4 regions of the Bacillus thuringiensis genome follow, and region 1 is predicted to be linked to each of the others. Evidence: predicted binding sites of a transcription regulator. Region 1 holds the regulator's gene; each other region holds the start of a gene.

Region 1 (3,219 bases):
GTAATGAATAATTATCGTGCAAGTGGCGGTGGAAATTTCTTTATGTTTCAAAACAAACCGGTAGTAAAAGATATACCAACAGATATGTCTGAACTTATCGCTAATTATATATTGGAACATAAAACGATAGAAGCAACAGTTAATAACAACTGGAAAGTTATTAAATAACGATTTTTACAAATAAAAAAAGATGGGCTTCGCCCATCTTTTAATTTAATTTTGCATTATCTTGCTTTTTTAAAGCTTTTAATTTCGTCGGTGTAACATCTGTACCTTCTTCGTTAACAACTTTAATTCCTTTAAGTTCGTTTAACATATTTTGACGAAATCCTTTTAAATATTGTTCACGTAGCGATTGACGCTCACGTTGCTCTTCTTCAGTTAAACCTTCAGCTTTTGCTTTTTTCGCTAAGAAGTTAATGCGTTCAACGAGTTCGTGATTAATCATCTCGAATCCCCCTTCTAATCAAAACTGATTATTATCATACAATAGTTACTCTTCTTTATCAAGCAATTGCTTCGTATACTCTACATATCTACGATGTACAGTCGCCTTTGAAACATTATGACCAAATCCACGTAGTGTTGCTGCAATTTCTTCAAACGTGAGTTCACTTTTTCGCAAACGTACAATTTCCTCAATTGGCACTTCTTTTTTCTCTCTTCCTACACTTAAATGCCGATTTTTTAAATTTTTTTCTGGACGATAGCCTTTTTCTACTGCACGTTGCATACCTCGTTTAATTTTCAAATTATGAATCTTTCTTTGATATTCTTCAACAATACCAATAATATCTAATACCATCGAATCAGAATCCGACAATTGTAATTCACCATTATGTGTATGCGTATATACTTTTATACCTTCTTTATGTAAACAATGCATTAATGCGATTTTCGCATTTCCTCTACCAAGTCGCGTTTCATCTTGTATAAGTAACACATCAATTTGTTCGTCTCGAATTGTATCCAACACCTCTAATATACCGTCACGCTCAATTGTATATCCACTAGCCTGCTCTTCAATCACCTTAGAAACATTCATTTGATAGCGCTCAGCTAAATGCAATAATTCATCTTTTTGACGTAATAATGATGTTTCTTGTGCTTCTTTCGTTGTACTCACACGTGCATAAATAATTGCATTCATTTTGAACCCCTCTTTCTCCCTATTATTTCCCTATAGTGTAACATAAATCAGCCATTTGTTCGAACTTATGTTTGTAGAATGTTTTTTCACATGTTATACTTATTAATAAGAAAAATGAAAGAAAACGAGGTGTTAGAAAACATGGAAAAGTTAACGAAACGCCAGCAAGACATTCTCGACTTTATTAAGCTAAAAGTACAAGAAAAAGGATATCCACCTTCCGTACGTGAAATCGGTCAAGCAGTCGGCCTCGCTTCTAGTTCTACAGTGCACGGACATTTATCACGATTAGAAGAAAAAGGATACATTCGACGCGATCCAACGAAACCACGAGCGATTGAAATTTTAGGCGTAGACCGAATCGATACAGAAACACAATCTGTTATTCAAGTTCCAATTGTCGGAAAAGTTACTGCTGGTTTACCAATTACAGCTGTCGAAAGCGTAGAGGAACATTTCCCACTTCCAGCTAGTATTGTTGCTGGAGCAGACCAAGTGTTCATGTTACGTATTTCTGGAGATAGTATGATTGAAGCTGGTATTTTCGATGGAGATTTAGTTGTTGTTCGCCAACAACAGTCTGCATATAATGGTGAAATTGTAGTCGCTTTAACAGAAGATAACGAAGCAACTGTTAAACGTTTCTATAAAGAAAAAGACCATTTCCGTCTACAACCAGAAAACTCTTCATTAGAACCTATCATTTTAAAACAAGTGTCAGTTATCGGGAAAGTAATTGGCGTATATCGTGATTTACATTAAAAATAACAAAAGAAGATAATTACCTTATTTATATACGGTAATTATCTTCTTTTTTGTATTTTGATAGATTTCCATACATTCTATTTCTTATTAGCGAGTTTCAATCGTCACATCTCCAGCAGCCGTTTTACCGCTAATCTTTTTACTACCATTTCCAATTGTTACGTTATTATTTTCTTCATTAAAAATTGTTACATCTCCGGCAGCACTTTGCCCAGTAATTACCGCATCTTGTGGTTTTTCCGATAAAGTAATATCTATATCTCCCGCAGTTGAACTTGCTTCTAGATTATACTTAGAATCATGATCTTGAATATTTATTTCCCCACTTGTTGTTTTTGCGGTCACTTTCCCTAATACCTTCTTAAAGTTCACCTCACCAGCTTTTGTCGATCCCTCCACATTCTTAGCCGTTACTTGTTTCAACTCTACTTCTCCAGCAAGTGTTCTAACACTTACGCTATCACTTTTCACATCACTCATTTCGATTTGTCCGGCAGATGAATTTACTTTTACATCTTGGTAGGAGCGTTCGGGCACAAGGAGAGTCAATTTAGACGTTTGAAACCTAAAATCGTAAAAAGAAAAATCAAATGAAGCACCTTTTTCTCTTTCCCCAATAATTTTTAATGTGTCACCATCTTCTGCGATACGAATCTCTTGTTTACGTACATCTCCTGATTGCTTGATATAAAAAGAAGAGTCAGGAGATTTTCGGACAATAATATCCCCGGCATCTAACTTAACTTCTATATTTTTTAATGTTTCGTTTTTAATTATATTTTCTTTATCGCCTTTTTCAGCAGTTTGTACTGCTTTTTCATATGTTTGGGAAATTCCTATTACTCCAATAATGATACAAGCGATAGCGATTAAAAATAGTTTTTTCATCATTTACTCTCCTTTTATCATTTTGAAGTTCCATATTACATATCGTACACACAATCTCTTAAACCACTTTGTACTATAAAAAGCGATAATACATAATAATAAACCTACTCCAACAAACGTTATACTAACGAAAAGATCCAACCATATAAAAGTACCCATAAATACTTTTCCAATCACGAAAAATGGTGTTACTACACTAGCAATACCACCAATCCAAAAAGAAAATATAAAAGCAATAATTGCGACTAACGGGCCTAACACAATAATAAAATTAAACAAACTAAGTCCAATCGCTGCCATAACAGCTCTTGTCACATTTGAAGTCGATGGATTTTTTTTCATTTCATCGAAGCGATACATCGCAAGTAATTCTTTTGCGATTACTTTCGGAGAACCAAGGCCCTGTATTATTTCTG
Region 2 (3,219 bases), on a different replicon from region 1:
AGAAACAAGGAAAATTACTAATATAAGTTAGGTTTTTTATTAGACGATTGAACAAAGAATCATGTATATCATATACATGATTGGTTAACATAACGTCTCATTATCGGGAGCAATGAAAAAGGGGAATCCTTACTCTCAGAAGGAATCCCCTTTTTTATTTTCTATAAAACTATTCATCTTTTTATACATTCCTATTATGGCGCGGTTTTAGGTTTCTCGTTTATTACTGTATTAGCCGAAAAACTGTATAAAATTTTGTATGTTCTTAGCTTACTTTTTCTAAAAATACTGGCGATACTCCTATAAGTATTTGTATGTCGATTTTATAATTTTACTTTACATCTATTATATTAGAAAATTGCAGTTTCATCGTATTATAAAAAGCATCCGTACATATAACGGCGCTATTTGACGGGTCAATATCAACAACAGTCATATAACCTGAGAGTAGATAACCGTCCTCATAATATGTAATCATTATTTCTTCTTCTGATACTAAGGAACATAATAGCATGTTCTCAATCAGTTCTTTTTCTTCAGCGGTTAAGATCGGCCGAGTTACTTTGTTTTTCTCCTTGATGATTTCACGAATACCAACAAACTGTTCAGGCATTGCTGCGAACGGAGACCATTTGATCATTCCTCTTCCTTTTGGCATATTGACGTTACTCATGCCTTATGCCCCCCTATCAGTGAGTTTCTGTGTCTAGCTGTAGCGCTATGTGTATAGAAAATCCCACGTAAAATACTGTTCTTCCCAAACCTTGTGCGTATTTCATCCATTACTTTTGTTAGCTTCATTTCTTGTTCTCGTTGCGTGATATTATCGAAAAGAGAAATTTGTTCCTCCCCTTCCCGAATTAGATTCGTTAGAGAAATGTTTATGCTGCGGATGGGTTCTCCAGTATATTGTTCATGTAAAAAATATGTACAAATCTTATAAATATCCATTGTTAAGTTAGTAGGACGGCTTAAAGTATGTGTTTTTCTAATCCCATCGTTATAACTTTTGCTATAACCAACAGAAAATTGTACGGTTTGAGCAAGTTTATTTTGTCTTCTAAGGCGATAACAGACTTCTTCAATATGTTCCAATAGAACAATTGGGAATTCTTCTATTGTATAGTCACGCATTAGAATTTGGCTTTTTCCGATTGAAGTTTTAGCAGGGACGTATTTCTCCGAAATACGGCTGAAGTCGATGCCATTACTATGTAAGTGCAATTCTTTACCTATCTTGCCGAAACTCTGTTTTAAATATTTAAGAGGGGAATTGGCTAAATCTTCGATTGAATGTATTCCCTTTCGATTCAACTTTTCTTCCGTTTTGTACGAAATGCCCCAAAATTTATTAAGTGGTCGTATACCCCATAATTTCGTAAGGACATCTTCATACTTCCAAAGAGCAATCCCGCCTTTGTTCTTCTTTGCTTCAATATCTAAAGCAATCTTATTCATTAGAGGGTTCGGAGCAATTCCGATGGTACATTCAATGCGTGTATGTTCATATATTTCACGTTTGAATTTCATAGCAAATTCATAGGGATCGTTAGCAAATAAATGAATGCTATCAGTAACGTCCAACAGAAATTCATCTATGGAATATTGGTGGAAATTCTCATAAGGAACGTATTGTAAAGCTAACTTTGTTATGTAATTAGAGCATTTTATGTAAGTATTCATAATCGGATTCACAACAAGAATATCTTTTCTTTGAGGAATCTCGTAGAGCCTTGCCGTCTTCTTTATGCCCAGGGCTTTTAAGGGTGGTGTTGCAGCAAGAACGATTGAACCATTTCTATTTACATCGCCGACTACAGCTAACTTTGTATGCATGGGATCAAGTCCCATTTTGATGCAACTCACTGAAGCGTAAAAACTGCGTAAATCAACACATAAGATGATTCTATTCGGTAGGATTGAATAGTCATACACTGTAATTCCCCCTTAAATATAAAAGAACGTTTGTTCTTGTTATAAAGGAACTTAAGTTCCTTTATAAAGAGAGTTTAATTAAAAAATCACATACAGAAATTAAAAAGAACCTGAAGGGTTCTTTTATTGATATTTTATTTTGTATATTCTATGGTCTTACGCCATCGAGAGATTAGGCGAAATATCCAAGAATCCAGAGAAAAAATCTACTACTTCAAAAATGTATGAAACTATAGCGCTACAGCAGACGAATCTTCTATATTCGAAGACGGAATTAATGAATAAAGATGTTAAAGAGTTTGAGATTAGTGAGTTTCCTGTAAAGTTATATAGTCTTAAAGATCTATTAGATGGTATAGAAGATCTTAATATAAAATTCCGGTATAAAGTCATAGTTTATCGCTATCTGAAGCAACAAGGTATTCCAAAGATAAAGGTGAAATCACTTATACGATATAGAAGAGAAGATTTAGAAAATACAGCTGTGTTTTCGCTACCATTAGTGGTAGATAAAAAAGAAATACTATTAAGTGTTGAAAAAATTCTAAAGTAGAAGATATAATTCACTAGGTTCTTATTATACGAGAGCTGTTTATATAATAAAGGGGGTACATGGTACATAATGAAAAAAAAGAAAATAAGAAATGAGGAAAGAAAAGGAGGTAAAGTTCCTAAGATAACTAAACTGGAACGTGTAAAAAATAGTCCATACTATGTTGAATATTGGTTAAATGGAGAGGTTGAATTGAAACCGATTAATGAAACCAATTATTATGACGCTTGCGAAAGGGCTTTTGAAATCCTAAAAAACGAGAAGGATTTGAAATTAAAAAAAGATGCGAGTATAAAACTAGTAGACAACAGGAAAACATTGGAGTATTCCTTAAAGTGGAAAAAACATCCACCTCTATCGGGTGATGGAGGTTATTTCACGAATTTTGAACTGGGGTCACAAGAGGATAAAAAAGAGACTGAAGTTAAACCTGAGACTCATTTTATACGTAAATATGGAATACCCTTAACTGTATTTGCATTTGGGATGTTAATGATTTTGATTCCATGGTTTTTAAATGTAATAGGCTTATCAGAAGAAGAGTTCTTTAAAGAAGAAATGTTGAAAAACAAATATTATTGGTTTGTGGTAGCTCTATTTTATGGGATTGTTTCGTCTTTTGCTAAGGCAGAAGGGATGAAAAGTGCAAAAAGTAGGGGAAGTATTCTCTATTATAATTTCATACTAGATTCACCAATTTGGTTAGGAGCGATAATGACCATGAGTGTTTT
Region 3 (3,219 bases), on a different replicon from region 1:
TTTCTGCAGCAAACACCGATGTAGTAGGTAATGCACCTGTAGCTAATGTGGCCACCATTGCTGCTGTTACTATCATTCTTTGTTTTTTCTTCATTACTTTCATCCCCTTTTCAATTATGTTATATACATGTATTATGATAGCTTCCTTCACATTATTTCTCAATTTTCAGATTAAACAACTAGTACTTGATTATATGCACTAATTTATTACGTAAGATTCCTATGCATTGACTTTAAACATTGTGAAATCATCGAAAGAATACTGTGATTGTGATTAAAAAATAGAATAAAGGAATGGAATCGACACAATTTTTTTATGTTTCAGAAAATAATCTAAGTATTTTATATTTTTTTGTCATCATTACTATTATTTTTTAAAACACAAATAGCCCAAAATAAAAAAATCTGATTTTTTCTACAAATGAGAGAGCAGCAAGCTTATATAAAAGTTTATAATTAATTATCTTCATGTTCCTTGTCTAAAAAATATTGAATGTTTCTTTAAGAATTTGATGATATTGTTTCTCTGTTATTTTTTTTGATATGGTCCCTCCTATATATCCCCTCCATAGTTTGTAGCATCAATGCAAGTAACTTGAGGAAGTTCAGAAGAGACTTCTCTTAGTTTTAAAATATCATTATCAATATTAACCGTTATTTACTTTCCGATACTTTCTTTTGATTTAGAAAATAGGTTTATTCGTTAAGCAGTTAATAGACACGTAATAAGTATTGATATTGATATAGATATATTCATAAAAAGGAAAACTCCCCCAAAAATGCGAGTTGTTATCATCGATTTAGTTGCGAAGTTATTAAAATATGCTTTATTTTTGTTTATTCCCCCATTTTGGGGGAGTGGATAGAAACACCCTTATCCTTCTTTCTGAAAGAAGTTAATACATTGGCTGAGTTATATAACAGCCAATTGGAGGGTTACACATTTATTATATTTTAATATACTAAATGTGTAATGTTTTTAACGTTAAATCTTAATCAAGTATTCCGGATTATATTTGGATATCTATTCTACACTGTATGAGACTCACGCTAAGAACAGTTTCAATCTTATTTTTTATATTTTTGGGAGGGACATTTATGAAACAATTTTTAAAAACAAAAAGTTCTCATGTGATAAACGACGCTCAAGCCCCTCTTACAGAAAATCGAAAAATATTATGGCTAGCACATCAAATTGATGAAAAATCAGGGCTTATATTATGAACCGATTTTTATTTAAATCAAAGGAGCGTTAGACGTTCAACAATTACAAAACGCGTTACAGTATACTGTCAATAAACACGCGGCTTTACAGATGAATTTTCTCGATACACCACAGGGTCCTAAACAAATTATACAAAAAAACGTACGGGTAGAAATGACGTGTTACGATTGGTGTGCTTATCAGGAGGAAGATTTACTATTTACTATGTAAAAACCGTTAAACTCTACATATCAGTAAATAAAAGTGGTTAACGTAACATGTATGCAGAATTATATGCATGTTTAATTGATAAGTACAGTGTGCAACCCACTAAAAACGTATATTATCAATATTAATAATTGTTTGAAATCATTTTAACTATATATTAATACATTATAAAGTGAAGGTTACGTGATGCGGATGAACACAATTACTATAGAGGACATCTATCAGGAGATATTAGATGGAAAAAGAAATAGATTTCCACGAAATACTTGGAATTTAGATGAAAACAATGAAATGGCTAAAAGAGTAACAAGGTATTTAGTAACAAACATTTTAAATTGGAACGAAGAAGAGATAAAACAGAATTGGAATAACTCATTAATTGCAAAGTATCGATTACGTGGCGTATTGAAGCATAAATATGACAATAGTCCATATGCGATGATTAATGATGCATATCCAAATCAATTTAAAGAATGGGAATTTAGAATGACGCCGTTAAATTTTTGGACGAAAGAAAAGGCATTACAATTATTAAAATGGATAATTGAAGAAGAGGAAAAATTATCGCCTCAAAAACTTTTGCAAATTTATGGGCAAAAATGGTTAAATGAACGGCGACTAAGTGCACCTTTAAGGGTGCTCTGGCATGGAAGCCCGTATGCAATGATTAATGATTTATATCCAAATCGATTTAAAGAATGGGAATTTACTAAGGCTCCTAATAAATTTTGGACGAAAGAAACAGCGTTACAAGCACTGAAATGGACAATTGAAGAAAAAAAATTAAATACAGATCAGTTGAAGAATATATACGAAAATAAATGGTTAACTCAATCAGGATTGAGAGGAGCCTGTCAATTATATTGGAATGATAGTCCATATGCAATGATTAATGATTTATATCCGAATCAATTTAAAGAATGGGAATTTAAGATGACACCTAATGGTTTTTGGACGAGAGAGAAAGCACTAGATGCATTACAGTGGACAATTGAGGAAAAAGAAAAGCTGACAGATAATCAATTATTACAGCAATACACAATGAAGTGGCTAAAAAGGAATAGACTATGGACACCAGTAGTAAGATACTGGAATGGAAGTCCATACGCAATGATTAATGATTTATATCCAAATAAATATTTAAAAAGCTCATTCAGAGGATATATAACTAAATCTTAATATAATTAAACGTAATTTAGTTGACATGAAAACTCAAATAATAAAGGATTCTTTTGTAAAGTTTTCTAAATGAGACTATATTCTAGAAAGCATCGTAAGGAGATACACAAATGAGATCCTTTAAAGGAAAACACCCAAATATGATTTAAATAAAAAAAGAACCCTAAAAAACAGGTTCTTTTTACTATTCTTGAAGGTAAACTTTTGAATATTTATTTACTTTCATTTTCCCTAAAACTGTAACTTCCGACCAAATATACTAATGCTCTCTAAATACGAAAAAAGTATACATTCAAAATACTGCAAATAAAGAGGTAAAAACAATGAACAAAAACCGAAATATTCCAGTTCGACAGTGCTACAATCTATTTAGTCCGCCAACCCCCTAATAATGACAAGTTTTTCACCCTAATTTTTTATGATATCAACATTGATTTAAAGTAGTTTATGTAATATGAATGAGTGGGATTTTTAGGGGAGAAGATGAGTTTATGTTTATAAATTAACAAAATTTTCAAAAATGAAACATCCACATGTTAATATTTGTTATATGATGAAATCAAGTCATATGTAAGATGGTTTCCCCGTTACGAGTAATGAGATAGTTT
Region 4 (3,219 bases), 700 kb from region 1:
TCGAAAGAAATGTAATATGGATAAAACCCCCATTTCCGGAAAAACTACTAATGAAAGTATGATCTTGCCTAAAAGAGGTGAACGGAAATGAAATGGATACTGATTGCGATGCAAGCTTTCGTTATGATGTTTTGTTTCGTTTATGGAACGAATGCGAAGGCGGAAGGGCCAGTACCAGAAGTAACGGAAAAAGAACCTGAGGTTACAATTTTATTAGAGCGTATGTATGTTGATGGCGAAGTAAGCGAAGAAATACTTACAGAAAAAGTGGCGTATTTAGAAAAGTTTTTACAGCAATATAAAGAATGGCAACTTGTTGATCGTGATGATGTACAAATTGTATTGCAAAAGAAAGTTGATGATATTTCTCCGTTATTGAAAACAAGTGGATATTTTGGTGTTTCAGAGGAAGGGATATTACAAATTTTCAAAGGTGTGCCGAAAAGTGATAATGCGATCCATTCTTTCTTTCAAATTGATATGAAAAAGCTTGAGAGTTATGAGCGTGCGAAATTGAAACGTGGTATTCGTATCAAATCAAAAGAAGGTTTTGTGAAGACGATTGAAAAAATGAAACAATACGCAGTGCAAAATAAGAAAAAAAGCAGCTCATGGTGAGCTGCTTTTTTCTTATTTATTCTTAGCTAAAATTTCTTTTGCGATTTCATCAATTAGCATATCTTTTCCAATTGGATTGAATGCTTTCGTATTGAAGACTTCATTTGATACTTCATATACGTGATTGTTCTTAACCGCTTTATTGTCTTTCCAAACAGCACTATTTTTGTAGTCTTCGTAAACTTTATCAGCTTCGCCGCCAAAGTTTACAATAAACATTTGGTCAGGCTGGAATGCAACTAGGCCTTCTAGTGATACTTGCGCCATTGTTTGTTTTAAATCCGTACCTTTTGTTGCAGGAAGTTTTAAGTCGTTAAAGATGATGTCACCGTATCCGAAGCTGCCGTATACACGGAAGTTTTGCGGTGTAACTGCAACGAACATAAAGTTCTCATCTTTTGTTTTCTCTTTAATTTTTTTAGATAAAGAGTCTGCTTTCTTATCGTAGTCTGCAATCCATTTGTCTGCTTTCTTCTCTTCGTCAAATAGCTTACCTACTTCTTTAAACTTACCACGCCAGTCTTCTAAGTTTGTTTCTAGAACAACTGTAGGTGCAACTTTTTCTAGTTGATCATAAATTTTTAATTGACGGTTGTTTAAAATAATTAAGTCTGGTTTTAAAGCAGTAACAGCTTCTAAATCAACTTTAGGTGCCCAGTACCAACCAACTGCTTTTACTCCATCTAACTTGTCTGTTAAATGATTTTGGATTTTATCTTTATATGTATTTGCTGTACCAACAGGTTTGTGTCCAAGAAGTAATAGTTCTTCTGTTGATCCAGATAAGTCAACAATTCTCTTTGGATTTACTGGAATTGTAGCTTCACCTTTAGCATGTTTTACAACTTTTGTTTTCGGTTGTTCTTTTACTTTCGATTCTTCTTTTTGAGAAGAACATCCAACGATAGAAAGAACAACAAGCATAATAGTAAATAAAATAAATAGTTTACGTTTCATCCTGATGTAACCCCTTTAATTAGTATTGATAATCATTATCGACTTCTGTATATTAAGGTGCTTTAAACTTTCTGTCAATGGAAAATAACAGAAGTTTCAAGTGGAGAACATTTGTTGGGGCAGTCTCGCTTTTCTATCATTAAATATGTTAAAATGGAATACATGATTTAAGAGGGAGAGATCGTATTTTGTTTGAATATGTTACAGGTTACGTGGAGCATGTAGGGCCGGAATATGTCGTAATTGATCATAATGGAATTGGTTATCAAATTTTCACACCGAATCCGTATGTATTTCAAAGAAGTAAGCAAGAAATCCGTGTCTATACATATCATTATGTGAGAGAAGATATTATGGCACTTTACGGGTTTAAAACACGTGAAGAGCGTTTATTATTTACAAAGTTGTTAGGCGTGTCCGGCATTGGGCCAAAAGGCGCTCTTGCAATTTTAGCTTCTGGTCAAACAGGACAGGTCGTTCAAGCGATTGAGCATGAAGATGAGAAGTTTTTAGTGAAATTCCCAGGCGTCGGAAAGAAAACAGCACGCCAAATGATTTTAGATTTAAAAGGAAAATTAGCAGATGTCGTACCAGATGCATTTGTTGATTTATTCTCAGATACAGAACGTTTTGATGAGAAGAAAGGTTCATCAGCGGAGCTTGATGAGGCACTGGAAGCTCTGCGCGCACTTGGATACGCAGAACGCGAGGTTTCTCGCGTTGTACCAGAGTTATTAAAAGAATCATTAACGACGGATCAGTATATTAAAAAGGCACTTAGTCTTTTACTAAATGGTAAGAGGTGAGTATAATGGACGAACGTCTCCTTTCAGGGGAATCTGCATATGAAGATTCGGATTTAGAATATTCATTACGGCCACAGACGCTCCGTCAGTATATTGGCCAAGATAAAGCGAAACATAATTTAGAAGTATTTATTGAAGCGGCGAAAATGCGTGAAGAAACGTTAGATCACGTGCTTTTATATGGACCACCAGGTCTTGGTAAAACGACGCTTGCGAATATTATTGCAAATGAGATGGGCGTTAATGTTAGAACAACTTCAGGTCCGGCAATTGAAAGACCAGGAGATTTAGCTGCTGTATTAACAGCGCTTCAGCCAGGGGATGTATTATTTATTGATGAAATTCATCGTTTGCATAGATCAATTGAAGAAGTATTGTATCCTGCGATGGAAGACTTTTGTCTTGATATCGTAATTGGAAAAGGGCCTTCAGCACGTTCTGTACGCTTAGATTTACCGCCATTTACATTAGTTGGAGCAACGACACGTGCTGGAGCATTATCGGCACCGCTTCGTGACCGCTTCGGTGTACTTTCAAGGTTAGAGTACTACACAGTAGATCAGCTTTCTGCGATTGTTGAACGTACAGCAGAAGTATTTGAAGTTGAAATCGATTCGTTAGCTGCATTAGAAATTGCAAGACGTGCTCGTGGTACACCTCGTATTGCGAATCGTCTTTTAAGACGTGTACGTGATTTCGCACAAGTTCGTGGTAACGGAACGGTTACGATGGAAATTACGCAAATGGCATTAGAGCTACTGCAAGTAGATAAATTAGGTCTAGATCATATTGATCATAAATTACTGCTTGGTATTATTGAGAAATTCCGTGGTGGTCC

What was found. The regulator LexA, encoded in region 1, represses DNA repair genes until DNA is damaged. The targets are predictions, from matches to a motif close to CGAACATATGTTCG.
Region 2: the regulator LexA is predicted to act here: its motif matches at 1,959-1,972, upstream of AC241_RS31455 (Y-family DNA polymerase).
Region 3: the regulator LexA is predicted to act here: its motif matches at 1,358-1,371, upstream of AC241_RS31925 (DUF4046 domain-containing protein).
Region 4: the regulator LexA is predicted to act here: its motif matches at 1,680-1,693, upstream of ruvA (Holliday junction DNA helicase RuvA).

The regions. Positions count from the first base shown of each region.
Region 1 covers NZ_CP012099.1:3,549,843-3,553,061, forward strand. Annotated here, with positions in the region: gene AC241_RS18185 (bifunctional metallophosphatase/5'-nucleotidase) at 1-168, shown strand, start outside; gene AC241_RS18190 (DUF896 domain-containing protein) at 209-448, opposite strand; gene AC241_RS18195 (YneB family resolvase-like protein) at 494-1,150, opposite strand; gene lexA (transcriptional repressor LexA) at 1,292-1,912, shown strand; gene AC241_RS18205 (DUF4097 family beta strand repeat-containing protein) at 2,003-2,806, opposite strand; gene AC241_RS18210 (DUF1700 domain-containing protein) at 2,807-3,219, opposite strand, start outside.
Region 2 covers NZ_CP012102.1:81,382-84,600, forward strand. Annotated here, with positions in the region: gene AC241_RS31445 (hypothetical protein) at 1-21, shown strand, start outside; gene AC241_RS31450 (YolD-like family protein) at 332-673, opposite strand; gene AC241_RS31455 (Y-family DNA polymerase) at 670-1,935, opposite strand; gene AC241_RS31460 (MerR family transcriptional regulator) at 2,213-2,488, shown strand; gene AC241_RS31465 (hypothetical protein) at 2,558-3,219, shown strand, end outside.
Region 3 covers NZ_CP012103.1:86,756-89,974, forward strand. Annotated here, with positions in the region: gene AC241_RS31920 (hypothetical protein) at 1-94, opposite strand, end outside; gene AC241_RS34190 (amino acid adenylation) at 1,099-1,224, shown strand; gene AC241_RS31925 (DUF4046 domain-containing protein) at 1,619-2,611, shown strand.
Region 4 covers NZ_CP012099.1:4,254,004-4,257,222, reverse strand. Annotated here, with positions in the region: gene AC241_RS21950 (BofC C-terminal domain-containing protein) at 88-618, shown strand; gene AC241_RS21945 (iron-hydroxamate ABC transporter substrate-binding protein) at 631-1,575, opposite strand; gene ruvA (Holliday junction DNA helicase RuvA) at 1,764-2,381, shown strand; gene ruvB (Holliday junction branch migration DNA helicase RuvB) at 2,387-3,219, shown strand, end outside.